DNA from 2 places in the Leptolyngbya sp. BL0902 genome. Region 2 is predicted to be linked to the other one. Evidence: riboswitches for the same ligand, from Rfam matches in the RefSeq annotation. Region 2 holds a riboswitch; the other holds the start of a gene.
What was found. A riboswitch is a leader RNA that binds a small molecule or an ion and turns the genes downstream of it on or off. The one in region 2 is predicted to bind thiamine pyrophosphate.
Positions count from the first base shown of each region.

Region 1: another riboswitch for thiamine pyrophosphate. It lies ahead of GFS31_RS04755 (sodium:solute symporter family transporter); the one in region 2 lies ahead of thiC (phosphomethylpyrimidine synthase).

Region 1 is NZ_CP046155.1:1,044,179-1,052,155, reverse strand. Features, by position in the region: gene GFS31_RS04775 (hypothetical protein) at 1-41, shown strand, start outside; gene GFS31_RS04770 (methyltransferase domain-containing protein) at 134-1,069, shown strand; gene GFS31_RS04765 (alkaline phosphatase family protein) at 1,191-2,576, shown strand; gene GFS31_RS04760 (hypothetical protein) at 2,580-3,041, shown strand; gene GFS31_RS04755 (sodium:solute symporter family transporter) at 3,038-4,537, opposite strand; TPP riboswitch at 4,877-4,971, opposite strand; gene GFS31_RS20935 (hypothetical protein) at 4,974-5,465, opposite strand; gene GFS31_RS04745 (DUF2470 domain-containing protein) at 5,597-5,887, shown strand; gene GFS31_RS04740 (2Fe-2S iron-sulfur cluster-binding protein) at 5,899-6,138, shown strand; gene GFS31_RS04735 (rhodanese-like domain-containing protein) at 6,189-6,563, opposite strand; gene mutL (DNA mismatch repair endonuclease MutL) at 6,715-7,977, shown strand, end outside.
Region 2 is NZ_CP046155.1:3,488,814-3,496,790, reverse strand. Features, by position in the region: gene GFS31_RS15480 (DNA-methyltransferase) at 88-1,029, shown strand; TPP riboswitch at 1,230-1,325, shown strand; gene thiC (phosphomethylpyrimidine synthase) at 1,560-2,930, shown strand; gene GFS31_RS15470 (HNH endonuclease) at 3,228-4,181, shown strand; gene GFS31_RS15465 (viroplasmin family protein) at 4,197-4,838, shown strand; gene GFS31_RS15460 (transcriptional regulator) at 4,892-5,119, opposite strand; gene GFS31_RS15455 (hypothetical protein) at 5,226-5,519, shown strand; gene GFS31_RS15450 (DUF4058 family protein) at 5,578-6,363, opposite strand; gene GFS31_RS15445 (SpoIID/LytB domain-containing protein) at 6,507-7,977, shown strand, end outside.

The DNA.
Region 1 (7,977 bases), 1.9 Mb from region 2:
CAGCACTATGCCTATGGGTGTCGGCCCCGTCCCAGCCCTAGCCCTAGCACCGTTGCCTTAGAATCGTTGCGCCAATCCCCCAACCTTGCCACAATGAAGGGCAGGATTGTTAAGTATTGGAAACATTTTCAGCATGGGATTTCTGTCGATTCTGGGGCTGCTGGTCGGGCTCTTGGGGCTGGGCTTGGCGATTTACTTTTTCACCGCCCGCCGCTACCAGTCCGCTAATTCCGTGGCCAATGCCTACGACCAGTGGACCCAGGACGGCATCCTTGAGTTTTACTGGGGCGAGCACATCCATCTAGGGCACTATGGGTCGCCGCCCCGTCGCAAGTCGTTTTTGGCGGCGAAGGCGGATTTCGTCCACGAAATGGTGCGCTGGGGCGGGTTAGATCGCTTGCCGACTGGAACCACCGTCCTCGATGTGGGCTGCGGCATTGGCGGCAGTGCCCGAATTTTGGCGCGAGACTATGGGTTTAAGGTGACGGGCGTGACCATTAGCCCCCAGCAGGTGCAGCGGGCCACGGAACTCACCCCCGCCGGAATCACCGCCCAGTTTCAGGTGGATGACGCCATGAATTTATCCTTCCCCGACGCCAGCTTTGATGTGGTGTGGTCGGTGGAGGCTGGCCCCCACATGCCCGACAAGGCCATCTTTGCTAAGGAATTGATGCGGGTGCTAAAGCCCGGTGGTGTGCTAGTTGTGGCGGACTGGAACCAGCGCGATGACCGGAAGAAGCCCCTGAATGTCTGGGAAAAGCCCGTCATGCAGCAGCTTTTAGACCAGTGGGCGCACCCCCAATTTGCCAGTATTGAGGGCTTTGCCGAACACCTCGAAGCCACGGGCCTGGTGGAGGGCACCGTTACCACCGCCGACTGGACGCAGGAAACCCTACCCTCCTGGATTGATTCCATCTGGCAGGGCATTGTGCGGCCCAAGGGCTTGATTAAGTTTGGCGTTTCTGGATTCATCAAATCCCTGCGGGAAGTGCCTACCATTCTGCTGATGCGGCTGGCCTTTGGGGCGGGGCTGTGTCGGTTTGGGATGTTTCGGGCGGTGAGGGGCTAGGGAGTCGGGAGTCGGGAATCGGGAGTCGGGAGTCGGGGGTTGGGGCTGAGGCGTGTCGTTAGGCGTCCTTACAGGGACGCCCGTACAATGGAGGCGTCTTGGATGTTTCGCGAACCCTGCCATGCCTACGCCTCGCCTTGTGATTATTGGCCTCGACTGCATGGAGCCGTCCCTGGTATTTGAGCAGTGGCGGGAGGATTTGCCCAACCTAAGTCGGCTGATGGCCCAGGGAATGTATGGCCGCATGGAGAGCAGTATTCCGGCCATCACCGTACCCGCCTGGAGCTGCATGATGACCGGGCGAGATCCGGGGGAGCTGGGCATCTACGGCTTTCGCAACCGACGGGATCGGGACTATCACTCCATGGCCATTTCCGACGGGCGGGCGGTGAAGTTTCCGCGCCTGTGGGACATTTTGGCCGAGGCGGGCTGGTCGGTGGCGGTGCTGAGTGTGCCGGGAACCTCGCCCCCCTACGCGGTTAACGGTGCTCTGGTGTCCTGCTTCCTCACCCCCAGCACGGACGTCCCCTTCACCCATCCGCCGGAGCTGGGCGACCAAATCAAAGCCTGGATGCCGGATTTTATGATGGATGTGCCCAATTTCCGCTCCGACGAAAAAGACCGTATCCTCGATAATCTCTATCGACTGTGCGACCAGCGTTTTACCCTGGCTGAAAAACTAATTCAGCGGGATCAGCCCGACTTCCTCATGCTGGTCGATATGGGTGTAGACCGTTTGCACCACGCCTTTTGGAAGCCAATGGATCCGCGCCATCCCCAGTACGAGCCGGACTCTCCCTTTGCCACCACCATCCACGATTACTACGTCCATGTAGATGAGCGGGTGGGGGAATTGCTGAGCCACTGCGACGAGGAGACCGCCGTGCTGGTGGTGTCTGACCACGGGGCGCAACCCTTGATGGGCGGCATTTGCATCAACGAATGGCTGATCGCCCAGGGCTATCTCACCCTGAAAGAAACCCCCGATCAGGTAATGCCCCTCGACCAGGCGGCGGTGGATTGGGGCCAAACCCAGGTGTGGGGTGCCGGGGGCTACTATGCCCGAATTTTCCTTAATGTTAAGGGCCGCGAACCCCAGGGCACCGTGACCATGGCCGACTACGAAAGGCTGCGCCAGGAACTCACGGAAAAGCTCAGCCATCTTACCGATCCCACAGGTAAGCCCTTGCCCATCAAGGTCTTCAAACCCCAGAACATCTACCAGAAGGTGCGCGGACGGGCTCCCGATTTGATTGTGTATTTCGATGACTTAGCTTGGCGTTCCGTTGGCAGCGTGGGCCTCAACAGCCTCTACACCGTAGACAACGACACTGGCCCCGACGACGCCAACCACGCCCCCTTCGGCCTGATGATTTTCCACGATCCCGCCCAACCCCAAACGGGTCGAGAACTGGAGGGCGCACAGCTCTATGATGTGTTGCCCACCCTGCTGCATCGCTACGGCATCACCCCCCCCGATGGGCTGCGGGGCAAAGTGTGGAGGTAGACGATGAAAATCCTGGAAGAGACGCCCTACAGACTACACATCGAGTTTCGGGAAGAATGCGCGTGGCAACTTGGGGTAGGGGCGTTCCTAGGGGTAGCCGCCTTGGTGGCGGTGCTGTTGGTCTTGGTCGAGGGGTCGGCGAGGAGTGTACTTTGGCTGCTCTTTGCCGGGGGGATTTCAGCCTATGCCTTCATCGAAAAAATCCCCTGCGGCTGTTTAATCGACCGTGGCACAGGGCAGTTAACCATTTTCCAGCGCAACATCCTGGGGCAAACCCGGCACCTTACCTGCAATCTGCGAGACATTCGCACCATCCAGGTAAAGCGCCGGACTTCTGGGCGAGGACGCCCCTGTAGCGCCAGCGTAGACCTAAAATCGGGTCAGCAGTTGAGCTTGATGTCCCACCAACCCTGTGCCAAGCAGCGACAAATTGTCGAGCGGTTGGTTCGCTTTTTAGAGCTTTAGGGACGGTGTTCTGGGGCGTCCTCCTTGGCCCAACCATAGGCTTGGATATCGCGGCTGAGCTGACCAAAATCGTAGGCTTCGGTTTTGCTCTGGCGGGCGCGGAGTTGAATCCACCCCAGACAAAGCGCGGTGGAGACGACGATGGGGGCGGCAAAGCTGACCAGCAAATCCCCGGCGAAGGGTAGACCATTCCAGGGGCTAAAGTCGGGTTTGGGGAAGAACAAGGCTCCGGCGGCGATGGCGGCCACGGTACTCCAGAGGGCCATTTGCCCGGTGAGGCGTCTGGAGTAGAGGCCAAACAGGACGGGAAACAGCGCCCCAGCACAGACCAAATCCGCCAGCAGGAATAGGTACAGCACGTTGTAACCCCTAGCGGCGATCAGGATGGCGGGAATGCCGATGATGAGGGTCAGCCCACGGGTGAGGTTGAGGATGCCGCTGGTGGACTTTTCGGGAAAGATCCGCAACAGGTCGGTGGTAAAGACGCTGGCAATGCCGTTCAGCAGGGAATCCAGGCTGCTCATCACCAGGGCCAGCACCAGGACGAGGACGGCAATATTCACCCATCCAGGCAGTTCCAGGGCTTGGATCAGGGAGAAAAAGGCGCGGTCGTCATTGAAGCCGAAGTGCATGGCCACAATGCCCAGCAGCCCAGAGATGAACAGCATCGGCCAAATCACCAAAAACGAGCCCAAAAAGGAGCGACGCACCACGGTATCGGTTTTGCAGGCATAGACCCGCTGCCAGTTGGTTTGGTTGAACATTTCGGCGGAAATCACCGCAATCACCAAGGTGGCCCCAAATTTAAGCCCCGGCCCGTTGGCGAGGGTCAACAACTGAGGGGCTGCATCCTGCACCGGGGCCACCGCATTGCCCCAACCGCCCAGGGCAAAGACGGCAATGCCAAAGCTCAACAGCAGCAGCGGCACAATCACCGCAAACTGCACGGCATCGGTGAAAATCGTTGCCTCTAGGCCACCCACCAGGGTGTAAATGAACACGGCGGAAATCACCAGCAGGGCTGTCAGCCAGAGGGGCACCCCAGCCATCAGTTCCACCGCCTTGGCAATGGCCGTCAGTTCTGCCGCCAGGTAAACGAACATATAGAACACCACAATCGCTAGGGTCAGCCGATACATGGCCTGTCCAAAGCGGTGCAGCACATACTCGTTCAGCGAGTGGCCCGCTGGCATGAGGAACCGCATTCGGGTGCCCATGAAGGCAAACAGGGCGGCGGGGGTGGCCTGCCCAATGCAGTAGCCCACAATTCCGGCGATGCCGCTGGTGGCCCCTACTTCCGGCGGGCTAAACAAAATCCAGGCTCCCATAGCACTGGCCACGATGGTGGCTAAGGCCATGCCCGTGCCTACCCGGTTGCGGCTCACCAAGTAGTCTTCCAGGCTGATGGTGTGGCGGCTGGCCTGCAACAGTCCTAGCAGGGTAAAACTGGCTGCTGTGATCAAAATTACCGCAATGGCGGTTATGCCGAGCGTCATCCAAACACCTCCTAATCTAGAACAAAGGGTTCAGTAGTCGCGAAGGTCTGGCCCTCACCCCCAGCCCCTCTCCCCGTGGGAGAGGGGAGCCGGAAGCATTTCAAAGTCCCTCTCCCAAGTTGGGAGAGGGATTTAGGGAGAGGGCCAGATCACAACCCAAGAGCGCGTTTGCGATCTACTGAAGCTAGAAAGTGTCACCCAAAACGTCAGCTTTGCCCCAAGGTAGCGCGGGCTTCCAGCCTGCCATAGCTCCCACGAGAATCACCCAACAAATGGGTCAGTCTAGGGCATAAACAGCCAAGATGGCTGCCCTACATTAGGTCTATGGGCAACGGCTAGTGACCTCAAGATTGGCTTCCCTCCGCTGGCATTAACCAGGTCAGGTTCTGAGGGTATGATCTCAGTCCGATGGTCGGACACCCCTAGCGTGTTGGCATTATAAACTGGCCCCTTCGCTCCGGCAATCAGCGGCGCTGGGCAAAATCAAGGCGGTTTCTGGGGCTGGCCCAGGCTGTGCATTCCCTTCCGTGGCGTCGGTCGCTGGCGATGGATCGCGGGTGCCGTGCTCCTTGGCCTGGGTGAGGTGGGCCGATTTGGTGTACCACCAGTTGCGGGTGGCGGCGTCAAATTCGGCGGTGTAGAGGGTGGTGACAAAGGGCTGGGTGTGGTAGCCCTGGCCCACAATTTCCACGCAGTAGGAGGGGGCTTTTCGGGTCGCGAGATCGGGCACCAGGCGTTTGCCAATGCGTCGCCAACTGGGTTCTTTGCCCCGCCATTGAATGCGACAGCAGGGCCAGGGCAGTTGTTCGCGGTCAAACAATCGACAGCAGGGGCCGATCACGCGATAGGTGAGGTGCGCCCCTGGGCTCTGGAAGAGATGACCCGTGGGCCAGGGATGGGCGGTGGCAGGGGGAGGCGTGGAAGACATGGGCAGGGAGACGCGGAGCAAAACCTGAGATTGGCGGATGATGCCGGGCCGGGATCTGCCCTTGCGGAGTTGCAGGAGAGCCCGATTGGCGTAATCCTAGGAGGATGTAGTTGTAGTTTACGAGATTTCCTATGGCCGAACCCATCACCAGCGCCGTCAGTGATCGCATCTGCAAGCACATGAATAAGGATCACGCAGAGGCCGTCCTGTTCTACGCCACCGCCTACGGCAACCTGCCCAGCGCCACCGACGCCACCCTCAACGCCATCGACCCCGAAGGCATGGATCTGACCGCCACGGTAGACGGACAACCCCAGACCGTGCGGATTGCCTTTGACCACACCCTAGCCGGGGCCGAGGACGCTCACCACACCCTGGTAGCCATGCTCAAAAGTCGTCCCGCCGCCGCTGAATCCGCGTAATGAAGTCAACCATGGTCACGGTTCAGTTTTTGCCTGACAACGTTACCGTCACCGCTGAGGTAGGCGAACCCCTGCTGAAGGTGGCCGACCGGGCGGGCATCACCATCCCCACGGGTTGCCTGATGGGGTCTTGCCATGCCTGTGAGGTGGAGGTGGAGGGCGAGGCTGACCCCATTTGCGCCTGTATCTCGGCGGTGCCCGCTGGCGTCGATCCGCTGGTGATTAACCTCTATGTGGATCCTACCTGGTAGCTAAGCTCTTCCATCTTCTAGCAGCTAGGCTGTTGGGCTACAGCGAGCCCCTAGGCCACCACCTGGGGCACCGCTTCGACGGGAAATCCAGCCGCCTTCCAAGCTGCAACGCCACCCCGCAGGATAGACACGGAGTTGTAGCCTACGGATCGTAGGTGCTCAGCGGCAGTCGTGGCATCCGCGTCGGTGTCGCCATAGATATAGAGATCCCGATTGAGCTCAAAGCAGCGGTGAGCCGTTTCGAGAAGTTGGTGAGAGGGGATGGAGATGGCCCCGGTAACATGGCTGGCGCTGAAGTCTTCTCGGTCGCGAATATCCACAATAGATAGGGCGGGTTCACCCCAGTCTAGGCGTTCCTTCAGATCGTAGACGCGGGATTCGGGGCGCAGGGGCTTGGGTTTGGGCAACCAGCTAAACAGGTTCATAGGTGAGGAGGGGGTGGAGAACAGCAGCTATTTGCAATGTAACAAGCCCCTCTAGTTTGTGCAAACTTTTGTTAATAAAGATGGACATTTGCGAGGCTAAATTATTCCAAAAGATTGAAAATTTTCAATATCCTGCGTTTCTATCTCTAATATTCCCTTTGCCGAGGACAGCGCTATCGAGAATTGGCTGAGCCCCATCACTGACGCCGGATCGCGCCCCGATCCTGACCAGATTTGCCCCCTGCCAGCGGCCATGGCGGCCCAGATGGCGGCGGGGCAAGTGGTGGATTCTCTGGCGGCAGTGGTGCGCGAACTGGCCGAAAACGCCCTAGACGCCCAGGCCAGCCGAATCACCATCCAGCTTTGGCCAGAACAGGGGCGTGTCCAGGTGGTAGACAATGGCCGAGGTATCGCCGCTGCCTCTCTGCCCTGGGCGGCTCGGCCCCACAGCACCAGTAAGATCCGCTCTCCCCAGGAACTATGGCAGGTGATGAGCCTGGGCTTTCGGGGTCAGGCCCTCCATAGCCTTGCTCAGGTGGGCACCCTCACCCTCAGCAGTCGTCAGGGTCTGGCGGCTCAAGGCTGGGCGATGACCTATGCTCCCAATGGCGACCCCCGCCCACCACAGCCCATCGCCATGGCTCCCGGTACCATCGCCACGGTCACGGATCTGTTTGCCCAGTGGCCGTCCCGTCGTCAGGGCTTGCCCTCCCCCAGCCGCCAGATGCGGGCTGTGCAGGGCATCATTCAAGACCTGGCCCTCTGTCATCCGCAGGTGGCTTGGATGGCCCACACCAACGACCGCCCTTGGTTTACTATCGCCCCTGGGCCAACCGCCAAAGCTATCTTGCCCCAACGCCTCCCCCGTGTGGCCGAGGCCGATTTGCGAGAAACCACCCGCCCCAGTCTCTACGGCGTCATTGGCCTGCCCGACCGCTGCCACCGGGCGCGACCCGACTGGGTCAAGGTAGCGGTGAATGGCCGTGTCGTCAGCCTGCCCGACGTGGAGCAAGGGGTAATCCAAGCCTTTCGGCACACCCTGCCTCGCCATCGGTTCCCCCTTTGTTTTCTGCATCTCTCCCTGCCGCCCCAGGCCATCGACTGGCACCGCAGCCCCGACAAATCCGCCCTCTATCTCCACCACCTAGAGGATTGGGTTGCCCAGGGCCAAGCCTGTGTGCAAGACTTGCTGGGCCAAACCCCCACCACCGAGGGCAACCCACGGGTAATCCACCTGATCAAAGCCGCCGAGGCTGGGGGGCGCTACGGCCTCGGCCTCACGGATAGCAGTCGGGACGACATCGGCAGGATAAACGCGCCCACCGGAGCCTCGGATGGCGTAACCGAGGAACGGTCGGAGCGTTGGGAAAATGGTGACTTTTCGGCAACGGTCAATCTATCGGATCCGTGGCCG
Region 2 (7,977 bases):
AGATTGGTGTCCCGGCCCCGGCCTCTTCTAGTAGGATGCTGAGCAATGCTATTTCGTGCCCTGTTGTTGATTTCTTGCCCAAAGCCTATGAAAGATCGATCTCCCCACAATCGCACGTTAGACCTAACAGAGGCGGAACAGCAACAGTTTTCGCAGCGACTTCAGACCCTTCACCAAACCGTTAAGCCGGACGCTATTCTCAATAGCATTATTTGGCAAGATGTCTTCAAAGCGCTGGACTATCTGCCAGAAAAATTTGTGGATTTACTCATCATCGATCCACCCTATAACCTCACAAAAAACTTTAATGGAAATGCCTTTCATCGACGTAAAAATCTAGCCTACACCGACTGGCTAGAACAATGGATTAGCCAAGTTCAACAATTACTTAAACCTACTGCTTCGGTTTATATCTGTTCCGATTGGCTAACCTCTACTCTGATTTATCCAGTCATAGCACAGTATTTTATAATCAGAAATCGTATTACCTGGGAACGAGAAAAGGGCCGAGGAGCTCAAAGAAACTGGAAAAACAATAGTGAAGACATCTGGTTTTGCACTGTTTCTAATAATTACTTCTTTGATGTTGAAGCGGTCAAAATCAAACGTCAGGTGATGGCCCCCTATCGCACCCAGGAAGGACAGCCTAAAGACTGGCAAGATACCCCAAATAGCCCAAATAAATATCGCCTCACCCATCCCTCCAACCTCTGGACGGATATCACGATTCCATTTTGGTCGATGCCAGAAAATACCGATCACCCCACCCAAAAACCCGAGAAACTGATCGCCAAACTCATCCTAGCCAGCTCTCAACCGGGCGACGTCGTGCTAGATCCCTTTTTGGGCAGCGGCACAACGGCGGTGGTGGCCAAAAAGCTAGGGCGGCAATATGTCGGCATTGAGCAAGATTTAACCTACTGCTGCTTGGCCGAAAAACGGCTGAGCCTTGCAGAACTCAACCCCGCCATTCAGGGCTATGCCAACGGTGTTTTCTGGGAGCGCAACACCCGCATTCCTTCGCCCTAAGTAGCTTTACCCGAATGCAGCCGCACCCCAATCGTCAGGTTCCCCACCCCCGACGCCCCACCCCCCAATCCTTAATCCCTAATCCCTAATCCCTAATCCCTAATCCCTGATCCCTAACCCCCAATCCCCAAGGCTTAATGAGTCGGAATGTTGCAAGCTGCTGGCCCGTTGCTACAGACCGAGCCACCAGTGCTATGATGGCCCCAAGCTAGGGGTGTCCGATTATTCGGACTGAGATCATACCCTCAGAACCTGACCTGGTTGATACCAGCGGAGGGAAGCGTTGCTTGAGGTCATTAGATCGCAACGACGATGGCAGAAAACGTCCGGCCTAGGGCTGGGCATCGATGGTGGAATCCTTGGTCATTGACTAGGGTTCTTCGTGGGTTCAAAGGTAGATAAGTTCTGGGCTGTAACGGCCTGATCCTTGTCTTTTGAATCGTCACTTTAGGTTTTCTGTACGGCGTTGAGATTCAGCCTTTTCTGTTGTAGCCATCTCCTCTAGCGCTACGTGTTTATAGAGGTTCACTATGAGAACGGAATGGATTGCCAAGCGCCAGGGTCATACCAATGTATCCCAAATGCACTATGCGCGGCAGGGCATGATCACCGAAGAAATGGCCTACGTGGCCCAGCGAGAAAACCTGCCGGAAGAGCTGATTCGTGATGAGGTGGCGCGGGGGCGGATGATTATTCCCGCCAATATCAACCATCCCAATTTGGAACCGATGGCCATTGGCATTGCCTCGAAGTGTAAGGTGAATGCCAACATCGGTGCGTCGCCCAATTCCTCCAACATTGACGAAGAAGTAGCCAAGCTGCACCTCGCCGTCAAATACGGGGCCGATACCCTGATGGACTTGTCCACCGGGGGCGGCGATTTGGATGCCATCCGCACCGCCATCATCAACGCTTCACCGATTCCGATTGGAACCGTGCCCGTCTACCAAGCTCTGGAGAGCGTCCACGGCACTATCGAAAACCTGACCGCCGATGACTTTCTCCACATCATCGAAAAGCACGCCCAGCAGGGGGTGGATTATCAAACCATCCACGCCGGAATTTTGATTGAGCACCTGCCCCTGGTGCGCGACCGGATCACGGGCATCGTCTCTCGCGGCGGCGGCATCCTGGCCCGCTGGATGCTGCACCACCACAAGCAAAACCCGCTGTATACGCACTTCGACGACATCATCGAAATCTTCAAGCGCTACGACGTGAGCTTTAGCCTGGGCGATTCCCTCCGTCCCGGTTGTCTACACGATGCCACCGATGCCGCGCAACTGGCGGAACTGAAAACCCTCGGCCAACTCACCCGCCGCGCCTGGGAACACGACGTACAGGTGATGGTAGAAGGCCCTGGCCACGTGCCCATGGATCAAATCGACTACAACGTCAAAAAGCAGATGGAAGAGTGCTCCGAAGCGCCCTTCTACGTCCTCGGCCCCCTGGTGACGGACATTGCCGCTGGCTACGACCACATCAGCTCCGCCATTGGTGCCGCCCTGGCGGGCTGGAGCGGTGCCGCCATGCTCTGCTACGTCACCCCCAAGGAACACCTGGGCCTGCCCAATGCCGAAGACGTGCGCCAGGGGTTGATCGCCTACAAGATCGCCGCCCACGCCGCCGACATTGCCCGCCATCGCCCCGGCGCACGGGATCGCGATGATGCCATGTCCCACGCCCGCTACAACTTCGACTGGAACAAACAGTTCGAGCTATCCCTCGATCCCGACCGGGCCAAGGAATACCACGACGAAACGCTGCCCGCCGACATCTACAAAACCGCTGAGTTTTGCTCCATGTGTGGCCCCAAATTCTGCCCCATGCAAACCAAGGTAGATGCCGACGCCCTGACGGAACTGGAGAAGTTCCTAGCTAGGGAAGCCGCCAGCGTGTAGGCCGCATATCGGATCCCAGGGGATGGAGGGGATCACTGATCACCTTCAAGCCTCTCCAGGCCAGACCTCTGGGATCCAGACCTCTGGGATATGGATAAAGACCTGTTTGAGTTTTGACAAGACACCCCCTGCCACGACAGTCTTCAAGCCGTCCTAGTGGGGCCATGGTTTCCGGGAAGGCTGGCAGAGGTTAAGAAAATTTCGCAAACGGATGATTTTCAAAATCCGCCTGGGTACCTTAAAGAGACAGACACCCGCTACAGGCTCAAAGAAGCCTGACGCGAAAGGTTCAGGGTTGTGACGCACGATTTAACCTACTACGCCAAAGCGTTCGCCAAGCTGCGAGTGGATAAGGCCCGTGGCACGGCACCCCACAAGCCGATCCTGCTGCTGGCGGTGCTGGATTTGTTTGAGAAGGGCAAGTTCAGCCGCAACGAAATCTACCTTTCCCCAGAACTCACCGCTAACTTTCTGAAGTTCTGGCATCAATTTGTTTCCAGCGATCACCATTCCAACATTGCCCTTCCGTTCTTCCACCTCACGGGGGATAGGTTCTGGCACCTGATGCCGAACCCCGGTTTTGAGGCCACGATTCAGGCCAGGGTAAAGATCCGCACGTTGCCAGCCCTGCGCTCTGCGGTGAAATACGCCTACCTGGATGATGACCTGTTTGCCTTCCTGTGCGATCCCACAAGCCGCCAGGAACTCACGACCATCCTGATCCAAGCCTGGTTTCCTGACAAGGGTGGCGAAATTGCAGAATCCTTGAAATACGATGAGTTTGAGGCGATCCAACAGTCGCTTTTCGATTCTGGTGGGGCAACTTACAATGTGGATGACCTGAAGGACGCTGACCAAATCTTTGTTCGCAATGCTGCGTTTCGTCGCAATGTGGTGAAGCTCTACGATCAACGCTGTGCTTTTTGCAAAATGCGGGTTGTAAGCTGGGATGGGCTGAATATTGTGGATGGGGCACATATTCAACCGTTTGCTGAGTTTCGTAATGATCGCTTTACCAATGGCCTAGCCCTCTGCAAAAATCACCACTGGGCCTTTGACCACGGCTGGTTTGGGGTGGATGATGACTACCGCATTTTGATTCCGTGGGATAGGTTTACGGAAGAGGCAGCGTTAGAAGGTCGGGAAATGGCGAACTTTAGGGGAGAGCGAATTTTCCTGCCAAAAGAAGTAATTTTTCTCCCAAATCTAGAAAATTTGGAGTGGCATCGAAAACAATGGAATATAAGTTAATTTCAAGGGTGAATTATGGCGTCAAAGAAATACTATGCTGTGCTGCGGGGCAGGAAAACAGGTATTTTTAATAGCTGGAAAGAGTGCGAAGAACAAATTCAAAGTTTCAGTGGTGCTGTGTACAAGTCTTTCACAAGCAGATATGAAGCCGAGGTTGCGCTGGGAATGATTGAACAGTCTGTGATTGTGCCAATAGAATCAGAAGTAATCAAGTGGAGAGAAAAGAAAAAGAAGATAATGCCAGCAGAGGAAGTGATTTCAGATAGCATCTGCGTAGATGCCTCTTGCATCGGCAATCCTGGAATAGTCGAATACAGAAGAGTTCATACCAAAACTCGTGAAGTCATCTTTCATAAAAAGCCAATGCAAAATGGTACAAATAATCTTGGCGAGTTTTTGGCTATTGTTCATGCTCTAGCCTATCTTAATAAAAACGGCCAGAACACTCCTATTTACTCAGATTCAGAGACAGCTATGATATGGGTTATCAACAAAAAAGTCAAAACTACACTACAAAGAGACGATCAAAATACTGAAATATTTGACTTAGTTGATAGAGCGCTAAATTGGCTAATCAGTAATGAATATGAAAATCTAGTGTTGAAATGGAACACTGAGAAATGGGGTGAGATACCCGCAGATTTTGGTCGAAAGTAGAAAGATTTTCCAAGACTATCAGCATTTCGGACACAATGAGATTTGTACAAATGCTAGGTTTCATTACCTAAATACAAATCAGCAAAAGTCTTTGCCGCTTCAGGGTTCAGCGTTTTTAATGCCCTCACAATCTCAACCACCGTTTCCGCCGTTGGGTCACGCTTCTCATTCACCCAGCGGTAAACATTATTGCGTTCCACATCCATCGCCACCGCCAGCGCAAACTGGCTGATGCTGTAATCCTCTAGAACCTGTTTTAGCGCCTGTCCTGCTTTTCCCATGTGTTCATGGTTTCAGAGAATTACCCCTCAAGACACATCCTACTGGTTGACAGTCAACCTTTAGGCAGGGTAGATTGCCTTGCAACGTCCTAGTGGTTGACAGATTATGCAAACCCCTACCGCCCGTTACAGCACCCGCCTCACCAGCCCCGACCCCGTCCACCTAGAACTCACCCTCAAACTCCACACCTACCCCCACCCCGACCGAGAACCCGTCAAAATCCTCATCATCGGCAGCAAACCCGCCGTCAGCTCCATCGTCGTCGCCCTCCACCAGCTCGGTTTCGCCGAAATCTTTGAATGGACAGACTTCCTCAGCGCTCCCAATGCCGACAGACCCTTACAATTTCAGCCCCATGAAGTCATGAAAGCTCTAGTCAAGTACCTCCCCAAAACGTAGGACAGGGAGATAGCTCCAATTAGGAAAGAGGCTGGTAAACAGCATGAAAATACGCGATTTATGATCGGATTCCCTGCTGACGCAACCAGTCCTCTGCCCAAGTGGCATCATTGGCCCCTAACGGCGGTACAGGATCTTGCTGGTAGTCGATGGCGAGATCGTAGCTGGCTCGGTCATAAACCTCGGTGACTAAGCTTTGGAGATCCACCCAAATAGCGGGATCTTCGGCCTGTAGAGGAACGGGAAAGGAAGGAATCGGATCGGCCAGGTTGAAGCCGTAGAGGGCGGCGAGGGGGCGCTGTTCGGCACGGCTGACGAGGATGCGGTAGAGCATGGTCACGACGGCTCCGCGTAGGGGAAGTGGCCCAAAGGCGCGAATCAGATCAATCTCAACCAGGTGGGTTTGGCTGCCTAAAATCGTGAGCCGTTTTTCTTCGTAAAGCTGCCGTCCTTTGCCAGATCGTTTGTTGCTGGGCGAGAGGATTTCTAGGGTCGTAATTACGGCTCCAGTGCCCACTTCACGAATCTCTAAAAACCGCTCTGTCACCTCCTCTGGCATGGGCAGTTCAACCATGATCGGCTCTACCAAAACTTGCCCCTGGGCGGACGGCATTAGGGGAAGTTCGGCCCTCGATAATCCCCGAAAAATCAAGGCATCTGGGCGGCCCACTTGCACATCTATCGGCCCCTCTTGGTAGACCCGTTTTTCGATAGCGACGCGATATTTGGGGCGTAGGGACGGGCCGAGGCTATCGGCAATGGCGACCAGCAAACGATTGTGGAACTCTGGCCACAGTTCGGGGTGTTCCAGGTAGGGATCCATTCCGGGAAAAGGGGACGGCATGGCAATCGGTTGATGGGCCTTCTTCTCCATCCTAGGGCGTCGGTAATGATTCTAGAGACTCATCACAGCCAACCTAGGGCCAAAGCGATAGAATGCCAAATTGAGCTAGGCTGTTTCCCTCGTCTCCTAGGGGACGTTTCACGATGGGCAAGTTTGACCAACACCACGGGCGGTTTTCGGGGCATCGAGCGTCCTGGCGGCAGGCGTTACCCCAACGGCGGCGGCGGTGGCTGGGGGTGGCAAGCGGCCTTGTGGGTGGAATTACCCTTTCCCTAGGGCTGGGCTGGGGCGGTGCGATGCAGGCCGCGCAGAATCCGGTGATTCAGGTGGGGATTGTGCAGCGGTTTGGGGAAGAATTGCAGGACAGCCTGGTGATTGAAGCCCTGCCGGGGGAGCAGCTTACCCTGCGGTTTGAGACCAGCGGCCAGCCTCAAACGGTGACAACGACGCGGGTGGTGGTGGGGGTGACACCAACGGCCCTGGCGGAGGCCACCCTGAAGGAACGGGTGGTGCTGAGCAACCATCGCAGCTTTGAAAGTGCAGAATATAGCGCCCACCAATGGCGAGAGCGGGGCATTGAGCCGGAAATTGCCCAACCGGGGGGCTGGGAGATCTGGGCCAACCGCGCAGCCTACGACAGCCCCTTGGTGCGGCGGCTGTTGGTGCAAAACCTGCGGGAAAACGGCTTCAACGAGGTGCATCTGGATAGCCGAGTATTGAGCCAAATTCCAAGATCCTACTTTGAGGCCAATGGCTTTCGTTATCACCGAGACACTCTGGATCTGCAATCCAGCGGCGGCACGATGCGGGTGATTCAGGCAGGGGAAACGCCCGTGAACCGAGTCTACGGCGGTACCCTGCGGCTTCAGCCCAACACCTACGGCACCTACACCCTGGTGAATGCGGTGCCGATGGAAACCTACCTGCGCGGGGTGGTGCCCCACGAAATTGGCCCCGGTGCCCCCGTTCCGGCCATCGAGGCCCAGGCGATTTTGGCCCGCACCTATGCCCTGCGCAACCTGCGCCGCTTTGAAATTGACGACTATGAACTCTGTGCCGATACCCAGTGCCAGGTCTATCGCGGCCTAACGGGTACGGCTCCGGTGACGGATCGGGCGATTGTGGCTACCAGCGGCCAGGTGCTTACCTACCAAAATGAACTGGTGGATGCGCTGTATTCTTCTACCACGGGCGGCGTGACGGCTCCTTTCAGCGATGTGTGGAATGGCCCCGACCGTCCCTATCTGCGGTCTGTGGTCGATTCCGTTACTGGAGCCTGGGATTTGACCCAGCGGCCCCTCAACAACGAGGAAAATTTTCGGGCCTTTATTGGTCTAAATCGCGGCTTTAATGAAGAAACCTGGCGACTTTTCCGCTGGCGCAACAATAGTACCCTGACCGAAATTGCCCAGGAATTGCGAACCTTTTTGGGCCGTCGTCAGCATCCTTTGGCGGGTCTGAACCGGGTGACGGCGGTGCGTGTGGCGGAACGGGCCGCGTCGGGCCGGGTGCAGGCGCTGGAGATTGAAACCGATATTGGCGTGGTGCGCCTAGAAAAGGACGAAATTGTGCGGGTGTTGATGGCTCCCCGCAGTTTATTGTTCTACGTTGATC